DNA from 3 places in the Clostridium sp. BJN0013 genome. Region 3 is predicted to be linked to each of the others. Evidence: riboswitches for the same ligand, from Rfam matches in the RefSeq annotation. Region 3 holds a riboswitch; each other region holds the start of a gene.
The links. A riboswitch is a leader RNA that binds a small molecule or an ion and turns the genes downstream of it on or off. The one in region 3 is predicted to bind S-adenosylmethionine.
Positions count from the first base shown of each region.

Region 1: it holds a riboswitch for S-adenosylmethionine, as region 3 does, so the genes downstream of both, metA (homoserine O-succinyltransferase) here and AB3K27_RS09270 (methyl-accepting chemotaxis protein) in region 3, are expected to answer to the same signal.
Region 2: it holds a riboswitch for S-adenosylmethionine, as region 3 does, so the genes downstream of both, nifB (nitrogenase cofactor biosynthesis protein NifB) here and AB3K27_RS09270 (methyl-accepting chemotaxis protein) in region 3, are expected to answer to the same signal.

Region 1 covers NZ_CP162495.1:1,996,551-2,003,365, forward strand. The annotation lists gene metK (methionine adenosyltransferase) at 1-27, shown strand, start outside; gene AB3K27_RS10285 (PLP-dependent aspartate aminotransferase family protein) at 121-1,302, shown strand; gene metA (homoserine O-succinyltransferase) at 1,422-2,336, opposite strand; SAM riboswitch class I at 2,483-2,588, opposite strand; gene AB3K27_RS10295 (hypothetical protein) at 3,383-3,844, shown strand; gene AB3K27_RS10300 (hypothetical protein) at 3,995-4,387, shown strand; gene AB3K27_RS10305 (hypothetical protein) at 4,714-4,959, shown strand; gene ndk (nucleoside-diphosphate kinase) at 5,243-5,644, shown strand; gene AB3K27_RS10315 (GDSL-type esterase/lipase family protein) at 5,766-6,551, opposite strand.
Region 2 covers NZ_CP162495.1:1,076,718-1,083,532, reverse strand. The annotation lists gene AB3K27_RS05750 (ABC transporter substrate-binding protein) at 1-830, opposite strand, end outside; gene AB3K27_RS05745 (ABC transporter permease) at 872-1,699, opposite strand; gene nifB (nitrogenase cofactor biosynthesis protein NifB) at 1,729-3,000, opposite strand; SAM riboswitch class I at 3,175-3,278, opposite strand; gene AB3K27_RS05735 (hypothetical protein) at 3,553-4,542, shown strand; gene AB3K27_RS05730 (hypothetical protein) at 5,127-5,288, shown strand; gene AB3K27_RS05725 (GerAB/ArcD/ProY family transporter) at 5,281-6,375, shown strand; partial or broken gene AB3K27_RS05720 (tyrosine--tRNA ligase) at 6,440-6,661, opposite strand; gene AB3K27_RS05715 (ABC transporter ATP-binding protein) at 6,690-6,815, opposite strand, start outside.
Region 3 covers NZ_CP162495.1:1,764,377-1,771,191, reverse strand. The annotation lists gene AB3K27_RS09275 (GMC family oxidoreductase N-terminal domain-containing protein) at 1-1,436, shown strand, start outside; gene AB3K27_RS09270 (methyl-accepting chemotaxis protein) at 1,519-3,156, opposite strand; SAM riboswitch class I at 3,236-3,339, opposite strand; gene AB3K27_RS09265 (GTP-binding protein) at 3,448-5,280, opposite strand; gene cysD (sulfate adenylyltransferase subunit CysD) at 5,346-6,146, opposite strand; gene AB3K27_RS09255 (ferredoxin family protein) at 6,164-6,478, opposite strand; gene AB3K27_RS09250 (adenylyl-sulfate reductase subunit alpha) at 6,462-6,815, opposite strand, start outside.

The sequences.
Region 1 (6,815 bases), 230 kb from region 3:
TATAAAAAATTGGTCAGCAGTCTTTAATTATATTAGTATATCAAATAAATCATTATACCTTGCATAATACTGCTTGAACAGCAGTATTATGCAGCAAAATATTGGAGGGGAAAATATAAGATGATTGATAAGAACAATGTTGATTTTATAACAAAATGCATTCATGTAGGAAATGGAATTGACAAGGAAACAGGAGCTATCAGACGTCCTATAACTATGGCAAATTGTTATAGACTGCCGGAGGATGCATCTTCTATAAATTGGAGTGATGTAGATCAGCTACTTTATACAAGGAATACTTCTGCTAACCAGATATACCTTCAGGAAAAGTTAGCTTCCCTTGAGGAGGGAGAAGATTGTGTGGTACTTGCAAGTGGTGTTTCTGCATTGGCTGGTGTATTTTTTGCCTTTTTAAATAAGGAGTCACATGTAATTTGTTCCAATGTCTCCTATATAGCAGTTTATAGATTATTAAATGAATATTTACCAGATAAGTATGGAATAGAAGCAAGTCTTGTAGACACTTCTAATTTAGAAGAGATAAAAAGAGCAATACGACCAAATACAAAGCTTATCCATATTGAAACTCCAGGAAACCCTACTACTAAAATAAGTGATATTGAAGAAATATCTAAAATTGCAAAATCCATTGGAGCTTTATTAAGTGTTGATAGCACCTTTGCATCTCCATTTTTACAAAAACCTCTGCAGCTTGGGGCTGATCTTGTCATACACAGCTTGACAAAGTATATAAATGGACATGGAGATGCCATGGGAGGAGCAGTAATTGGTAAAAAAGAACTTATAGATAAAATAAAACGTGAAGCTATGGTTAATCTGGGAGGAACTATAAGTCCTTTTAATGCATGGTTAATTATGCGTGGAGTTGTAACACTTCCACTGCGTATGAAACAGCATAGTGAAACTGCATTGGAGGTGGCTAAATATCTTGAATCAAACCCAGTAGTAAAGTTTGTAGCATACCCTGGACTAGAAAGCCATCCGCAGCATGATATTGCCAAGAAACAGATGAAAATGTATTCGGGGATAATTTCTTTTGCACTTAAAGCAGATGTAGATACACATAATAAATTTATTAATTCACTGGAATTGATCACTCAGGCCGTTTCATTAGGGCATGATGAGAGCTTAATTGTTTATACTGGCCCAAATGATGAGAGAATTAACTTTTACCCAGAGGTGTTTAAGGATGGATATGTTAGATTTAGCATAGGACTAGAAAGTGCTAGTGATATTATATCTGATTTAAAACAGGCCTTGGAAAAATGCGGATTACAGTAAGTTGGTAAATAAAAATTAAGTAAGCATTATCTGGAGAAATACTTACTTAAAGAGCAGATTTAATTTTTATGTAAATCTGCTCCTATTTAGTATAATAGAATTATTTTAAATAGATATTATTATAGCTTATTCAAATCATAAGGTGTTTCCTGATATACATAATAATTGAGCCAATTTAAAAATAGTAGGTTAGAATGGCTTTTCCAATTTGATAAAGGGGTTTTATCTGGATTATCATCTGGAAAATAATTTTTGGGTATATCTATAGGTAAATTCAGTGCTATATCTCTTTCATATTCTGATTTTAATGTTAAAGTATCATATTCAGGATGTCCAGCAATAAAGATCTGGCGTCCACCTTTTGTCGCTACTATATAGACACCAGCTTCCTTGGATTCAGAAATTATTTCTAGTTCAGGAATTTTTTCGATATCCTTTCTTTTTACAAAGGTATATCTGGAATGTGGCGCATAAAATATATCATCAAAACCTCTAAAAAGTTTAATATTAGCCCTATTTATAGTATGAGAGAAAACACCGGATATTTTTTTATCCAGCATATATTTTGGAATTTTAAAGTGATGGTAAAGTCCTGCCTGAGATCCCCAGCATATATACATAGTTGAATAAACATTTTGGGTACTCCAATCCATAATTTCAGTTAATTCTTTCCAATAATCAACGTCCTCAAATTCAAGTTTTTCTATGGGTGCACCTGTTATTATCATACCATCGAATTTTTTGTTTTTTATCTCTTCAAAAGTTTCATAATATTTAATTAAATATTCTTCAGGAGTATTTTTTGAATTATGAGACTTTAAATACATTAAAGATATATCAACTTGTATAGGTGAATTACTTAACAATCTTAAAAGTTGTATTTCAGTAATGGTTTTAAGGGGCATTAAATTTAATATAATTATATTAAGTGGTCTTATATCTTGTCGTACTGCATGATTTTCATTCATAACAAATATATTTTCAGCTTTTAATACTTTAGAAGCTGGAAGATTATTAGGTATATTTATTGGCATAAAATCCCTCCTTAAATTATAATATTTTTAGTGGTAATCAAATAAAAATCTTATTATTCAAATTTCAATTTTGGAGTTAAAATAAAATAAAAGTTATTTTTCTGTAAGAAAAATAACTTTTACAATAAACTAATTTGAAATTATTTTCCTTATCTCTCAGAAATAATCTGCTGGAATTAACACCATACATTTTAATAAAATGTTGGTTGTCGGGTTTCATAGGGCCAGTCCCTCCGCCGCTCTTGATAAGATTAAATTTGATTTTATATTACATGCTATACTAAAATTTCATTTTTGTCAATAATTCATTTTAACTGAAGACTAATCGATTTAAAGACCGGATTCTCTAAATTTATGTTCTGAAGTTCTTATTAAATTATGTAAAGGCCGTTTTAAAAGTGACAAAAGTAAAAATACACAAGAAAAATCATAATTATTACTGCTTAGTTTATTTTGAATATCTTTTAATTCTTTATTTAAATTTATGTAATAATATATTATATTACTGACTAGTCAGTAATATAATTAAACATCTTTTTTGTACTGGTGTCAATAAATTAAACCATGAAATTTATTGATTAGTCTATTTATTCTCTTAGACTTTATCTAAATCTAGAAATCATTTAACATAAATAGTATATGAGAATTAAAGCATGGCCAATCTTAGATAAAAAAGAGTATGCTGTTTATAGAGTAGTTAGTAAAGGCATAATAGGAGATAGGCTGGCGTTAAAAATGCCTTAAATACGAAACTTATATAATTTATGGATTATGTGATATAATAATATGTAATGTAGATAAAGTATTAGTTCAGTAACAAATTGTATAAAAAATTTTAATGAATAAATATTTATTTTGAAATTTCACTTTTTATAATACCTTAGTTTTTTCAAAATGAGTATAATCAGTGTAAACCATGTTACTGGTTATAAATTGTTAACAATATTGACACATAAGTGTAATAACTATTTAGTAATATGTAGTAATATTCATTATTATAAAATTATTATAAAAGCCTTTTTAGGCGGAAATGGAGAGAAATTATTATGAAATTTAAAGGTAAGAGTGCATTTGAAAAATCAGGTAAGTTTTCCAGCTGGATTGCTTTTTATATTGCTGCTTTAGTCACAGCATTGGTTGGAATTGCATTATTGGTAAATAATATTATATTATTTAGAAAGACTGTAAATCAATATGTAGCTCAAGGGTATTCTGCAAATATTGTACTTGAACAATTAGTACCATCTCAATTATTACCTGGAATATTTGAGTTTATTGGTGTGTATGGGGGAATTGTATGTATTTTAATAGGAATAGGTATAATTAATAAGAAATTTTCAAAACTTTTTGGTAAATTATATAATTGTGATAATAGTTTAGAAGAAGATATGCCAGAACAAGAGGTTATCGAAGTAAATCAGGCAGAAAATGTAGAAACTCCAAAAAACACAGAAATGGATAAATACGATGAAAATAAGGGTATAGAAGAGACAAATAAAGAACAATAGCCAGTAAAAAAAGTTTTACTTTTTAATCTTAAGTCAGTACATATTAAACATATAATTATATAAAGAAAAATAATTTATATTATTTTATTCCAATATTAAAAAAAAGATTATATAATTTAATTAAAACAAAAATATGGGGGATGTTTGCTGATGGATTGGAAAGAAAAGTATATTTATGAATTATGCAGTAAAACAATTGATGGCGAAAAGGCGTTAAATGCAATTAATAACTTTGTAGCTGAGATGAAAAACGTATTAGACAAGTATTATGTAAAAAAGTCTACTATAGAAATTGATGAGGATAAAAATACTATTAAAATTTATGGAAATGTTATAAAATGGAATATTACTGGAGAAAAATTTGAATTAAGTTCTAATAATGGTAAAAGTATAAATATATCTGTTTATAAAAATAAACATAAAATTAGATATTGTGAGGGTAGTCATACTAAAAAATCAGGAGTGTATATACTTAATAATAGTGATGCATACAATCATTATGTAGATGAAGCTTTTGAATATCTGTTAATGCTAGATAATTAGTGTATTAAATTTTTTAATTATTCTTCTCTTTGTATTGAAAATTAATATGTAAATCATTAAAATATCATAAATCTATTTTATCCGAAGGCTGCCGACAACATTCACAACTCCTTTAAAGTGGGAGATAATCACTGATATGCTATGGATAAGTTCTTCCAAGGTTCAAATGGAAAAAGGTAGTTCTCATGAGTAAGTTCCACCTGAACCTAAGAATCACTTGATATGTAAATTATATTACAGTATAAATGAAAAAGAATAGTGGCAACATATAAACGTAATTTAAAGTGGTTAGATTATAGATTCATGATATGGAGGAGAATAAAAGTATGAATATTAACGACAAGAATTTACAAGAAGCAAGAAAATTAAATCAACAATCTAAAAATAAAAAGGGAAATGCATCAAGCAATGTGAGTTCTTTAATAAATAATGATTCAAATATTCAAGAAGCCAGACAATCGAACCAGCAATCAAGGGAAAAAAGTAGTTCACCTAGTTTTACTAATAGTATAAATAATTTAGAAGAAACTAAAAAATTAAATCAACAATCAAGACAAAATAAAGGTAAATAACTAACTAATTAATTTTACCAGTAAAATTTACAAATAAAATCCATCATATTACAGTAACATAATATGATGGATTTTAGTAAATATTTTATAAATGTGAAGTGTGAAGTTTTATTGCATTGATTAGGAATTTAAGCATATCATCTCAATTAAGAGGACAGCCCTAATAAAAAAGATTATGAAGTGTTTTAAATTATATAATATACATTTAAAAATTTATACGATTGAACTTAAAAATTGTTTGATAAATTATGGCAGTTTATAAAAATAGAAAGAAGTGATATATATGGAAAGGACATTAGTACTTATAAAACCAGATGCTATGGAAAGAAAATTAATGGGTGAGATAATATCTATTTATGAAAAAAAGGGATTGCATATAGCCGCTTTAAAGATAGTAAAGCCAACTATAGAAATAGCTGAAAAACATTATAATGAACATAAAGGCAAACCATTTTTTCAAGAGCTGATTAATTTTATTACACGCAGTGAAGTCTGTGCTTTAATTATAGAGGCGGATAATGCAGTAGAATTAGTGCGAAAAATAAATGGAGATACAGACCCTTTAAATGCAGAAGTAGGAACTATAAGAGGAAAGTTTGCTATATCAAAATCTGAAAATGCAGTCCATTCCTCAGATAGCTCGGAAAGTGCAGAACGTGAAATAGAAATATGGTTCTCTAATTAAATTTTATTTAAGTGGTATATTGAGTTAAAGCTGAAATATCAAATTGAAATTATTATGCTCTAACTTTAAAGCTTAAACCAGTAAAAGCAGCTTATACAACAAAAATTAATTTTAAGGGAAATTATTTGCAATAACCTTTAACTGCATCTCTCCATACTATATATCCCTTTCCATTTATATGCAGTCCATCTACAGTATATTCCCGGTAAAGCTTATTTTCATTGGGTAAAGTGAAAAGAGAATATAAATCTATATATTTAATATCAAAATTTTTACAAAGTTCTCTTAAAGAAGCATTTAGCTCTATTATTTGTTTGTCATTTGTATTAGTTTTAAATAAATCCTTATTTATAGGTAGTACACTTTGAACATATATAGTAGTGTCAGGGGAATTCTCTTTTATAGTTTCTAGTATCTTAGAGTAGTTAGTTATTATGTTTTTTGAGGTTAAGCCCCTGCCTATATCGTTTATTCCCAGCATAATAAAAATTTTGCTTGGTTTTAATCTGGTTATTTCACTTATTCTATTTAATGTACCAGAGGTTGTATCATAACTTATACCTCGATTTAACACATTAGGATTATTCAATAGTTCATTCCATTCGGCAATATCTATCAAGCTATCTCCTAAGAATATTATTTTTCCATAACCACTATAGGTATTCATAAAAGTGGTTACTCTGTTTATGTAATATTGTTGATAGATATCAGTACTTAAATTTATATTGATCATTTGTTCCATATTTTCTGGATTTGAAGAACTAGCAGTATTATTTAAATAATTAGAGCTTGAGGATGTAGAGCTAAAAGGTGTATATATTTTATTAATATGTTTTTCGCAGTTTACTAAAATAATTAATAATGCTAGAGTAACTATAATTAATGTTGAAATTTTTTTGATTTTCATATATTATCTCTCCTTGTATAATGTAGTTACAATATTCGATAGAAAACTATCTTGAATTCTAACGAACATTATAACTCATTTCTTTTAATTCATTCGAAGATTTTCTACCCGATAGGGTGTACTAATCTCGTCTAATTTAGTTTTCTATTTAAGCCACACTAGTAAATACTGTCGTATAATATCTTCTGAATAGAAGATAGATGTATCTCTCCTAGGAAGTAACTCTAAAAAGTTATTACTACCTGAAAAAAGAGTATCATTCCA
Region 2 (6,815 bases), 690 kb from region 3:
GGAATACTTTCATTTATATACCTTTCTGCTTTTTTAACTGCCACTATAAACTTTTCAATCTCTTCTGGATGCTTTTCTATAAAGCTATCTGAAAAATAGTAAAGATAAGTTCCTCCATTTTCACCGGCTATAGGTTCGCTTGTAGTAAGTATATTACCTATTCCGCTATCTTCAATAGATTTATAGTATGGTGGGTGAACTACAGCAATTTGAATAAGACCTTTCTTTAGAGCTAGAACCTGTTCTACATCAGGCATTTGAATCCATTCAATTTTATCTATAGGTATATTATTTTGATCCACAAACAATTTATAAGATAAATAATCTACACAAGAATTTCTAGAATTAGTTCCAACTTTAACTTTTCCATCAAAGTTTTTAATATCTGCTAATGTTTTTATGGAACTATTCTTATTACTTACCCACCACATATGCTGAAGATGCTCATAGTCATCTGTATCTTTTGATGGTTCTACAATAGATCTTGCTACAGCTTTTATTTTGGCTCCTCCTTGTGCAGCAATGGCTAAATTATTAGGATGTGCATCTCCAAAATCATTATTCCCATTTAATATAGATGGAAGCCTTTGTGCAGGCTGTGTATCCCCTGTATACTCTACTTTTAAACCTTGTTCTTTAAAATATCCAAGCTTATCCGCTATTACAATAGGTGCTGCAGTACAATCTTTCCTGCTCCATGTTCTAACGACCTGTAACTCTTCACTTTTATCAGCATTAGCTGCTTCATCCTTATTACTGCCACAAGCTGAAAAAATCAATGTTGATACAAATACAGTACTTAATATTAAAGCTAATTTTCTATTTTTCATTTTTAGTTTCCCCCTTAAAAGTGCTTTATTATCTAATATTTTTAAGCTGTAAAAGATTCTTCTTTCCAGACTACAACCTTTCTTTCTATAAAAGCTATTGTTTTATTTATAAGTATTCCTAATACTGCAATTGTAAATGCTGCTGCAAAAAGTCTATTAATTTGAAAATTAACCTCTGAATTTAACACCATCCACCCAAGTCCTGCACTTGCACCAATCATCTCAGCTGCAATCAACATAAGAAATGCATTTCCCGAACTCAGTTTCAATCCTGCAAATATATTAGGTGCTGAACCCGGCAAAATGATTTTCCAAAACAATTTTACTTTAGATGTACCCATAGCCCTGGCGGCTTTAATCAGAAGTGGATCGATAGTTTTTACTCCTGTTATGGTACTAAACAGTATAGGCCATATGGAAACCCAAAATATTATCGATATTTTGGCTACCTCTCCAATTCCAAAAAGTAAAATAAAAACTGGAAGTAATGAAAAAGGATTCACCTGAGCTAAAATTTGAAGTAGGGGATCTAAAAATTCCTCAACCTTTTTAAATCCTCCCCCAAGTAAGAAGCCTAATGGTAGTGCTATAACTGCTGCCAGCATGAACCCTATTATGGCTCTCATAAGACTTACTTTAACATGTACTATCATTTCATTTTTCAATATAAGATCCCAAATTGTACTAATGGTTTCTGAAAAAGTAGGTATAAATTGGTGATCAGCTATACCTACTATGGGGGCTATCTGCCAAAAAACCAGAAACAATACAATGGCTAAACTTTTTCTTAAAATTTTAATTACCAATTCATTAAAACTGCCCTTGCTATTTGAAATTTTTATATTTTTTGTCATATTTTTTATATTCATATTTACCATTCCCCTTTGTACTTGAATATTTATGAATCTTTTTCAAGTAATTCTATGGCTTTTTTTATACTCTGTTCTATACTAAAATACATTTGAAATACTTTTATTCCCTTCTCATGCAGCATGGTCAAAGGTTCAAAACCTATCCTCAATACAAGTACTGCATTGCAATCCTCTATGCTTTTTAAGATATTTGATATCTTATTATCATGGCCATCACATTCACTTATACCACTGCAGTATTTGTTTATGATCCTTTTTTCTTTAAGTTCAATTTTCCCGTTTATTACATCATATATATAGAATTGTGACACATGTCCAAAATGTGCATCTACATTTACACCGGACTTAGTTGCAACTGCAAATCTATATTTACTCTTCTTATAAATTTTTTCTTTACTGTTAAGCTTAACTATATTTTTCCCTTTAAAATCATGTTCAGTATCATTTCTAAATTCACTAGATATATCCTTGTCTAAAGTTCCTATTGCATCTGCCCTACATTGTTTGCAATGATACATCTGCTTTAAATCCAGTTCGCATTTTTTTCTCATATGGTTTAACTCCAAATCACTTACAGTAGGCATATTCTCAAATACACTACCCTTAACAGGTATAAGAGGCATAATGTTTGTCATGTATGCTCCACACTCTTTAACTTTTTTAACTACTTCTGGAATATGATTGCTATTAATTCCTTTTATCATAACAATATTTACCTTGCATATTATACCTTTTTGAGTAATATATCTAAGACCTGATAATTGATTATTTAACAATACATTCCCTGCCTCTTCTCCTTCAAGAACACTTCCTAGATAATTAACATATTTATATATTTTGCCACTTATTTTAGGATCCACTGCATTTATAGTTATAGTGACATGAGTGACCCCCAGTCTTATTATTTCATCTGCATAAAAAGGCAACATCAATCCATTGGTAGAAAGACAAAATGTAATATTTGGTGATTCCTTTTTTATTAACTCTATAGACTTTTTAGTTTCTTCAAAATTTGCCAGTGGATCTCCTGGACCTGCTATACCCACTACAGTCAAATTTTTCACTTTTTCTTTTACTATATTAAATTTATCTCTAGCTTCCTCAGGAGTTAAAACTTCACTGGTAACCCCTGGTCTAGTTTCATTCACACAATCATATTTTCTATTGCAAAAGTTACAGCTTATATTACACTTTGGTGCTACAGGGATATGCATTCTTGCATATTTATGGGCAATACAGTTGTAACAGGGATGGGTTAATGTCCTCTCTTCTATACTTCTTGCAAAATCTATGCTCATATTTTATTTATCTCCTCTCTGCATAACTTAAATATAAAAAAAGACTAAGTAAACCGAATAAAATTCAGTTTACTTAGTCTCCAGTGTGTCTGGTCAACTAAGGTATCGAAATTAATATTATACAATAAAAAACTTCTTACAGATGAAATGTAAGAAGTTTAACTCTTTCTTAATGTCTCATCTTTCAGGTTACCCCGCAGGAATTAGCACCATTGAATAAATAACATCCAGGTTGCCGGGCATCATAGGGCCAGTCCCTCCGCCTCTCTTGATAAGAAATTTTATATTAAATTTTAACTAACATAATGTGTATTTTTACTTGTTGATAGTACTATACAATTTTTTAGTTCTTTTGTCAATAGCTAATTTTTTATAATTTAAAATTTTTTTTGTAGATTTCAATCATTTATCAACCTCATATATAATTGTTTAATTTACACAAAGTTTATATGTTTTTTAAAAATTTTTCTTGCTTTTTTACACTTTATATTGATATAACTAAGTCATGAGAGATACGCCTGGAATCTCAATATTGATTTGGAGGATAATAAAATGGATAATAAATCTGTACAGGGAAAAGTTCAAACAGTATTAGGTCTAGTAGACAGCAATAAATTGGGATTTACTATTACACATGAGCATCTTTTGATGGATATGTCTATATTAGTTCCAAAGTTTGTTACTCTTCTATTCAGAAAAATAGCTAGGAATATGAAGAAAACAAATGTAGACGATGCAATCCATGAAGCCATTTTATTCAAAAAAGCTGGCGGCAATACCATTGTTGACGTGACACCTCGTCATATTCGTTTTGATACCCAGGTGTTGGTACGTATTGCTAAAGAGACAGGAATCAACATTGTTATGGGTACGGCTTATTATATTGAACCCACATTGCCAAGGGACATGAATAACAAGACTATAGAAGATATTGCCAATGAGTATATTAATGACATTACAAAGGGTTTCGATGATACTGGAATTAGGGCAGGCATCATTGGAGAAATTGGTTGTTCCTGGCCAATCACGGAAAATGAGATAAAATCTCTTAAAGCAGCAGCAATTGCTCAAAAGGAAACTGGAGTACCAATAAGTATTCATTCTGCTTTTCATCCTGATGCACCATTTGAGATTTTAATAATATTAACAGAAGCTGGTGCTGACCCAGAACGAATTATTCTAGGTCATATGGAATTTGCTTTTTCTAATGAAGCAAGATTAAAATTTGCTGATTTGGGCTGCCATATACAGTTTGATAGTTTAGGAGTTTCTGACACGGTGTTTAAAAGGTCTGGTTGTAAGATAACAACAGACGTTCAACGTGTAGACCAAATCAAGGAACTGATTGAACATGGTCATTTGGGCCAGATACTGGTTTCTCACGATTTCTGCACTAACGATTGTATGACTTATACTGGTGGTCCAGGTTATATTCATATACCAACTAAAATTCTACCATTAATGAAGGAAAAAGGCCTGTCAGATGCACAAATTCATACAATAACAGTAGACAATCCTGCACATATTCTAAGTATTACATAATTTTTCTGTGATCTAACAGATGCAATGTATAAGCAAAAGAAACGTTTATTCCTTTGTAGTAAACCGTTATATAATAGCATCGGTTGTTTTTATTCTAACGCTAGAAAACCGTATTGCTAATATGATACAATTTTTATATGCACAGTTTGGCGTTGTATAATATTGTACAAGGATAGGAGAACAAAAAAATGGATTATAAAAAGTTCATAGAGGAAAAAATGAACTAGATGATTTTGCAACAGATATTGGAGTAAGGATTCTGGAAATCGGGGATGGCTATGCTTGTGGTGAGCTTCTTATTAAGAAGATACACATAAATCCCATTAATGCTGTACATGATGGTGTTATTTTTACCTCTGCAGATAAAATAAATAATACCATAAACAAATTATTATTTAGACAGATAATTACGTGTTTATATAAAGAAACTATGTATTAAGGTTATAATATATGCTTATATCAGGAATAGAAGGGTATTTATGTCACTAACTACAGAGTTATATGGAAATTTATTTGGATACATATATAATTCAAGTAAATATTTTTAATGAAGCTTGGAAAATATAAATTATGAGGTGATATAAATGACTGATAAAAAATACAGTGTAGGTAAAAATACTGATATAAGCAATATAAAAGATATATTTATAAGGTTACCTATATGGAAGATGAATAAAAGACCTGATGCTATCCCACATAATGATCCTACAAGACAAAGTGATTTTAGGAATGAAAAAAATGAATAAAACTCAGAATATCTTCTTAACCCCAAGTCAGTTTATATTTATACTAAAATCAGCTATTGTAGGTATTGAGCTTATGCACTTGCCTAATCGTATTATAAAATTTGCAAAACAGGACAGCTGGATTAGCTGCATATTAGGAACAATATATCCTTTATATATAGTTATTATAGCAAATTATCTGTGTAAAAAGTTTCCTAAAGACAATATACTGACATTGAGTAAAAAATGTTTTGGAAACTTTTTAGGAAATATTTTAAATATTATTTTTATATCTTTCTTCTTATTTGTGCTTACATCATCATTTTCCGAATATGCCAATTTATTCAGGATGTATTCAACTCCTTTTCTGAAGCTTTATCAGATTCTTCTCACTACTTTAATTCCCATATCATACATTGCTTATAAGGGTATAAAACCTTTGGGAAGGCTAGCTGAAGTAGGTTTTTATTTAACTATAGGATTAGTTATTCTTCCTATAGCTATTTTAGCATATGGGAGTTTTTTAAATCTGATGCCTGTATTTGGCTCAGGACTAACTAATATATTAAAAGGTTCAAAAGAAACTGTCTTTGCCATTTCTGGTATGGAGATTATATTTCTTATTTATCCTTTTTTACAGAATAATAAAAAGTTATTAAAATGTGGTATAGTGGCTACTGCTATTATAGGATTTATTTATACATGGTCTGTTTTTGCAACTATTTATTACTTAGGTATTGAAACTCCTCCAAAGTATTTATGGCCTATCTTAACGTTAGCCGATAGTATAAATATTCCTATTATAAATAGTTTTAGGTTTGTATTTATATCTTTATGGTCTCTGGTAGAATTTAAATGTCTAGCTACCTACTATTTTGCAGTTTCTTACGGTTTAAATCAATCAGTAAAAAAGATACCTGCTGAAGTATTTGTTCTGATTTTATACCCTGTAATTATTATTATAACTATATTATATGGGAATCCAACAAATAGAGGAAAGTATACATATAAACTAATTATTATTTATGTAATATTCAACTTAATATATATTTCTGCAGTAGCAATTTTAATTCATTTTAAAAAAGACGATGCTTATAAAAAAGGTTAATATTTTCTTACTAATTATTATAATATCCATCTTTATTATATTTTTCATAGGAATAAAGGGATCATCGTACCTCTATTTTCTCCATATCAAATATTTTGAAAATTTGCTTGCAATAATTCTGGCATTTTCTTTTACTTGTTCATCGGTTAGTGCGACCCTATCCCTAGATTTTCCTGTAGGGTCGCCGATTTTTTCCAGTGAAATCCCCAATAATAATAACTACATGATGACCTAAATCCTGCATTTGTTTGATCTTACACAGTACAACTGCATGACCTATTTGTAAACATTATAAAAATAAACAGTGTTTGTTTTTAGGCATTAAGTCCTTGAAATTGCATATTATAATAATGAGAATATAATCCTTTTTTCTTTAAAAGTTCTTCATGACTTCCTCTCTCTTTAATTCTCTCATTATCAATAACTATTATTTCATCGGC
Region 3 (6,815 bases):
CTGCAGATAGGCGAAAACCTGCCTGGTTTAGAAGGCTTCCTCAAGGAGGCTTTGCCTGGCAAAGTTCCAGCATAGGCGGCACTACACTGCTTTATTTGGGAAATTCCCCCAGAGCTTTTCCTTCATCCGTAAATGATACATGGCCGATTTCTTATAAGGAACTAATTCCATACTACGAAAAAGTTGAATCTACACTTCCTGTTTCTCAGGCCCCAATGACAGATAAGGAAGAGTTATTTTTTTATGGTGCTAAGAAAGCTGGATGGCCAATTTTAAAAACTCCTGATATAACAAATCCAGGATATAGAACTCAGCCTAATGCAATCTTACCCCCTGATCCTGATATAAATAATTTAGATTTTAAATTTGAATATAGTACAGAAGGCTGTACTCTTTGCGGCCATTGTATGAATGGATGCAGCATAGGTCCTTCAGTAGAAAGAGTAGCAAAACGTTCTACACTAATCAGTTATATTCCTTTAGCCTTAAAAACCAATAATGTAGAAATCAGACCTAATACATTTGTTACAAAAGTTTTAACAAGAAAGGATAGTACGGGAAACTTAAAATCTATAGGCATTAAATATAAGGACACATGGACAGGAGAAAATGGGGAACTTAAAGCAAAAGTTATAGTAATGTCCGCAGGTCCTATAGAATCCCCCAGATTATGGTTAAATTCAAAACTCCCACATAACCCCTGGGTGGGAAAAGGATTGACAAATCATTGGTTTGACTGTATATCTGGAATATTTGAGGAAAAAGTTTTAATGAATATATTAGGTACCCCTGATGTACGACCCTATGTGGGCCAAAATTCGGCAGCCAGATTTGACTATCCAGGCCTTGGATCACTCCAGGGACTAGGTGTAAGTCCTGGAATATATTCTACACTATCCTATTCCCTAAGCAGATATGGCTACAATTTTTTACATAAACCTGCTTCTAAAGAACCCTGGGATATTAGAGGAAGAGTAGTAGGTCAGGAACTTAAAGAAATTATGATGTCATATCCACAGACTTTAAGTATTTTACTATTTACTGACGATACCCCAAATAGTAAAAATACTGTTACACCGGATAATCTCATAAAGGATGAAAATGGTTTTGTACCTGTAATTAAATATATTCCCTCCAAAAATGATATGCAAAAAAGAGATAAACTTGCAGCAATTGCAGCGGATATACTAAAAAAAGCAGGAGCTAGTAAAATCATACGTACAGACTGTACCTCTGGCCTATTGGTTCATATGCAGAGCACTATGCGTATGGGATATGTTACTGATACAAATTGCGAAGCAAAACAGGTAAAAAGACTATTTATTGCAGACAACAGTGTACTATATAACAGCTTAGGAGGAGCTAATCCTACTCTTACAACACAGGCTCTGGCAACACGTACCGCAGAAAAAATAGTCCATAAATATTTTAATTAACTGCAAATTTTTGCTATATTCCTAAATAAGTGATTCTATATTCAGGGGAAGTTTTTTCCACCTGAATCTTAGAATTACTTGATTATCCTAATATCAAATCTCCCATTAATACTCCTGTAATTTCACTTTCTTTATTTCTAACTGGAACTGAAAGAGCTATACAATAATTATTGGTATCTACAGATATATAGGGCTCAGATTGATATTCCTTTCCTTTTATTGATTCTTTAAAATAGGGTCTGTGGGAAAAACTAGTATATATCTCTTCCTCACTATAATCCAATGTTATAGCTTTTCTAAGCCCATCCCTCTGTACCAATCCAAATAATTCAAAATAAGGGTATTTATTTATATTTTTTGTTAATATTTCAGTACAAATATTATAATCCATGGTACTTAAACCTTCAATTTGTGCTATCTGCCTAAGTACCTCTAATCCTGTTTCTATATTCTTATACACTTCCTCATCTACATTATAATCTTTAGCAAAAGAGGATATGCCCTCTTTTAAGTTTTTATTCATATCTGACAAATTCGATATAGAATCAAAGGCATTTTTCATAGCAGATAACTGTTCTTGGGAAGCTGACGCTACTTGCTGGGTAGCTTCAGAAGTATTTTCTGATATTTCACATACCTTTCTCATAAGATCTCTTGTATCAATTACTTTTTTATTTTGTATATTTATAACTTTATTTATATCTTCTATGGAATCTATAGATTTTTTACTTTCTATATATATATTATCTAAATTTTCTTTTGTAGCATTGGAAAATGTTATGGTTTCACTAAATATTTTAGCTTCATTATCCATGTTAGCAGATATGTCCGTTATTTCTGATTTAATCTCATCTATTATATACTGAATTTCTTTGGCCTGATTGGAGGATATAGCAGCCAGTTTTCTTATTTCATTTGCCACTACTGCAAAACCTGAACCACTTTCTTTTGCCTTTGCAGCTTCTATAGAAGCATTTAAGGAAAGCAAATTAGTATTTTTACTTATATCATTTACTGCATCTGCTATATTTTGAATTTTAAAAGCTTTTTCATATAAATTTTTTACTTTTGATACTAAGTCTATATTTAAATCTGAAGACTGGTTCATCTTTTCAATTAATTCTTCATAAGTTTCACTACTGTGTTTTACTACTTCCATCATAGAATGAGCATTATTTGCAACCAATTCTCCATTTTGTGATATGGATTTATGTCCTTCCACAAATTCTTTAATAAGTGTTTCCGTTTTAATTGCATCATTCATCTGTTCTATCATATCCTGGGATATATTATTTATAGCAGAACTGGTTTCTTCACCTGATCTCTCTACCAATAATGCATTTGAGCTTAAATCTTCGCAGTAATTTACAACTTTATCAGTCATTATATTGGTTTCATTTATAAATCCCCGTATACTTAGAATCAATATATTTATACTTGAACACAGATCACTAAAAATACTTTTATCATATATTTTTATTTTTTTTGTTAAATCTCCCCGGGATATCTCTTCTATAGACCCGCTAATATCTTCCAAGGATTTAAGAGTGAAATTTAATATTATAAGAACAGCCGTAACTAAAATTACAATTAATAAGACCCATACAATATTATTTAATATAATACCCTTTCCTCCAATAATACTAGAAACAATAAAAACTAATAGTGTTAAAAATACCGAACTTACTCCAAATATAAGGCCTATCCTTTTACCTTTCATATTTAAAACCTCCTAAAAACAAAATTGAAATACAAAAACCTCTTCTTAATAATTAAGAAGAGGCCAAAAATATAGCATCCTCTCATCTCTAAGGAAATTTCCTTCAGGATTTAGCACATTTCTAGAATGTCTAGCTGTTGCCGGGTTTCATAGGGCCAGTCCCTCCACCTCTCGTGATAAGAGCGTATATAATATGTATTCATTTTTTATTACAATAAATTATATACATTATGACTATAATTTGTCAACAACTTTACAGGATTCAAAATTGATTTTTAATACTATATTTTATCAATAGCCAAGTGTTTTTATAATATCTTTAACTTTTACATCCGAATTAAATTCTGGATTATCTATATAGAGCATTATAACTGGATAATCAGCCCTTTCATACTTAAATATATTATCACTATCTTCACTAAAAACAGTTGGATTTCTCTTTTTATATACTTCTTTAGGCGCATCTATGAATATTTCTACATAATTCTCCGCTCCAATTATATTTTTTGCATATTCTCTATCCCCTTTAAATCTGCTTACAGATGTAACTATGGTTATGGTGCCGCTATCTGCAAATAAATTAGCCACTTCTGCAATTCTTCTAGTCTGTTCATGGGCATCTTCTGAATTAAATGTAAGATCGGAGCTGAGTCCAAACCTTAGATGGGAAGAATCAAGATAGTATACTTTTTTCCCTAAATCCACAAGTTTTTTCTCAAGTTTAACTGCTATTTCATTTTTTCCACATCCAGGCAGCCCTGTAAGCCAAATAACTCTTCCTTTCTGGCCCAGTTTCAACTCTCTATCTTTTCTTGATACAAGTCTTTTTCTTATGGATATATTTTTACTTTTTACATCTTTTATTTCCCTTTTCAACGAATCTTCTATATTTGAAATAATTCCTCCACCGCTTATATCGTAGCCATCTACTATAACAAATCTTCCTGTAGATTGAAACTGACTGAATTCATCAAAACATATAGGTTCTTCCGTTTTTATAGTAACTTCTGCTACATCATTTTTCTTTAGAAAATTTAGATTTTCACTGCTATTTAATGTAGATGCATCAATTATTTTGTTTACAGATATTATATTGAATTTTACCTCCTGAGTTTCAATTTTAAGTTTATAGGTCTTATCCTTTACCAATTTATTATTTCCAAGCCAGAATACATTGGCATTGAACACATTTCCTACGGTAATTGGAGAACCTTTGTGACATATAACTTCCCCCCTTTTATTGTAAAATTCATCTTCTAGAGTAATACCTACAGACATACCTGCAACTGCTACATCTGACTTATCTTTTTCCTGCCATGCCTCAATAGACTTTACTCTTGTACTTTTTCCTGAGGGATAAATTATAATTTCATCCCCTTTTTTCAAAGTACCAGACTGAATTCTACCTGCTATAATTCTTCTGTTGTCAAATTTATATACATCCTGAATAGGAAATCTTAGATCTTTTTCTTCAATTCCCCTATCTTTTTCTATATTATCCATACTCTCTAAAACAGTTTGGCCATTATACCAAGGCATTTTATCCGATTTTTTAGCTATATTCTCACCCTTTGAAGCTGAAATAGGTATATACCTTTCTGGATAGATATTTATATTATTTAAAAATTCATTGAATTCCACTTGAACCTCATTAAATCTCTTTTCCGAATAATCTACCAGATCCATTTTATTTATAACTACAAATACCTTTTTTATACCAATAAGCGAAAGTATATACCCATGTCTTTTTGACTGCTCCATAACACCTTCTTTGGCATCTACGACCAAAATAGCTGCCTCTGCACTGGCAGCTCCTGATATCATATTCTTTAAGAATTCTTTATGTCCCGGTGCATCTATAATTACATAGTCTCTTTTTTGTGTGAAAAATTGAAGCATGGTTATATCTATGGTTATACCCTGCTTTTGTTCTTCCTCAAAGGCATCTAGCAAATATGCATACTCAAACTTTTTTCCATTATCTTCAGATATCTTTTTTACTTTTTCAATTTCACCTTCAGGCAGTGAATTAGTATCATAGAGCAATCTGCCTATTAGAGTTGATTTACCGTGATCTACATGTCCAACCACTACTATATTTAAATTTTCTCTGTCTCTTGCCATTTAAATACCCCCTATTTTATTCAATTCATAATTCCATTTAATATCAATTGTGAACTGTGAATTGTCTACATATATCCTTCTTTTCTTAATTTTTCAAGAGCATGGGCATCTGCCTTGTCCTGTGCCCTTCCGGATCTTTCTGTCTCATTGGTATTTTTAAGTTCTTCTATTATTTCATCTAAACTTGACGCATTGGAATCAATAGGATTTGTACAAGGTGCACATCCAAGGCTTCTATATCTTTTACCATTCTTTGCAAAATAAAGATCCACCACTGGAATATTCTCTCTCTTCACATATTCCCATATATCCAATTCAGTCCAGTTTATAATAGGATGTACTCTTATATGGTTACCCTTTTTAAAATCAGTTTTAAACTGATCCCAAAGTTCAGGAGGTTGATCTGTGTAATCCCACTTGGACTCTGCATTTCTCTCACTAAATACTCTTTCTTTGGAACGTGAACCTTCTTCATCTCTTCTAATACCTACAATAAGCCCTTCAAATTTATGTTTGTCTATTACCTGTTGAAGTCCATCTGTCTTTAGTGCCCTGCAGCAAACAAGTCTTCCCTTTTCCGGTCCAATGCCCTCTTCTAAGGCTTTAGTATTTGTGTGTACTATTAAATTTAAATTATATTCTTTTGCTATCCTATCTCTGAATTCTATCATCTCTGGAATTTTTAATGTGGTATCCACATGTATAAGTGGAAATGGACAATTCCCAAAAAATGCTTTTTGAGCTAACCACAGCATTACTGTGGAATCCTTGCCTATGGACCACAACATTCCAAGCTTCCCAAGTTTTTTATAAGCCTCTCTAAAAATATAGATACTTTCTGCTTCCAATCTATCTAAATGATTCATTTACTATTTCCCTCTTTCTAATATCTATTTGACTCTTTTCTATTGGTGACTATTGTAATTCCAACATTATCATCATTTATTAAATGCCATTTTAATTCATCTCCATTTTTACTAACATACAAATAGGAACCATTGCCACCTATGTCTGCTCCTAAATAATACTTAATTGAACCATTTGCACATTCTTTAACACAAGCTGTACATCCCCAGCAGTCACTTTCATATTTTAAATATGCTTTCCCATGATCATCTGCATATATAAGATTTCCAGGACAGACATTTTTACATTTAAGGCATCCAATACAACTTTCACTATCAATTTTTATGCTCATATATTTTATCCCTTTCTACTATATTTCTAAATATAATATACACCTTTCCTTTCTTGTACACAGAATTAACATATTTTACCCAATTTTTGTCATCTCTAAAAGGAAAATTGTTATTTTGCTGATAACATTTCCACCTTGTTTCACGTCTTGCCTTTAAATGGGCTATAACAACCCTGCATATATACAATCTGTCAATTAATTCATATATAAATAATAGTTCATGGAAATTCTCGGCTTTTAGTCCTCTGCTCATCTCAAGCAGCTCCTCTATCCTGTTTTCAGCCCTGCATAATTTTTCTATATTATAGCTATAGTTTTGCGATATGCCTCCTGCATA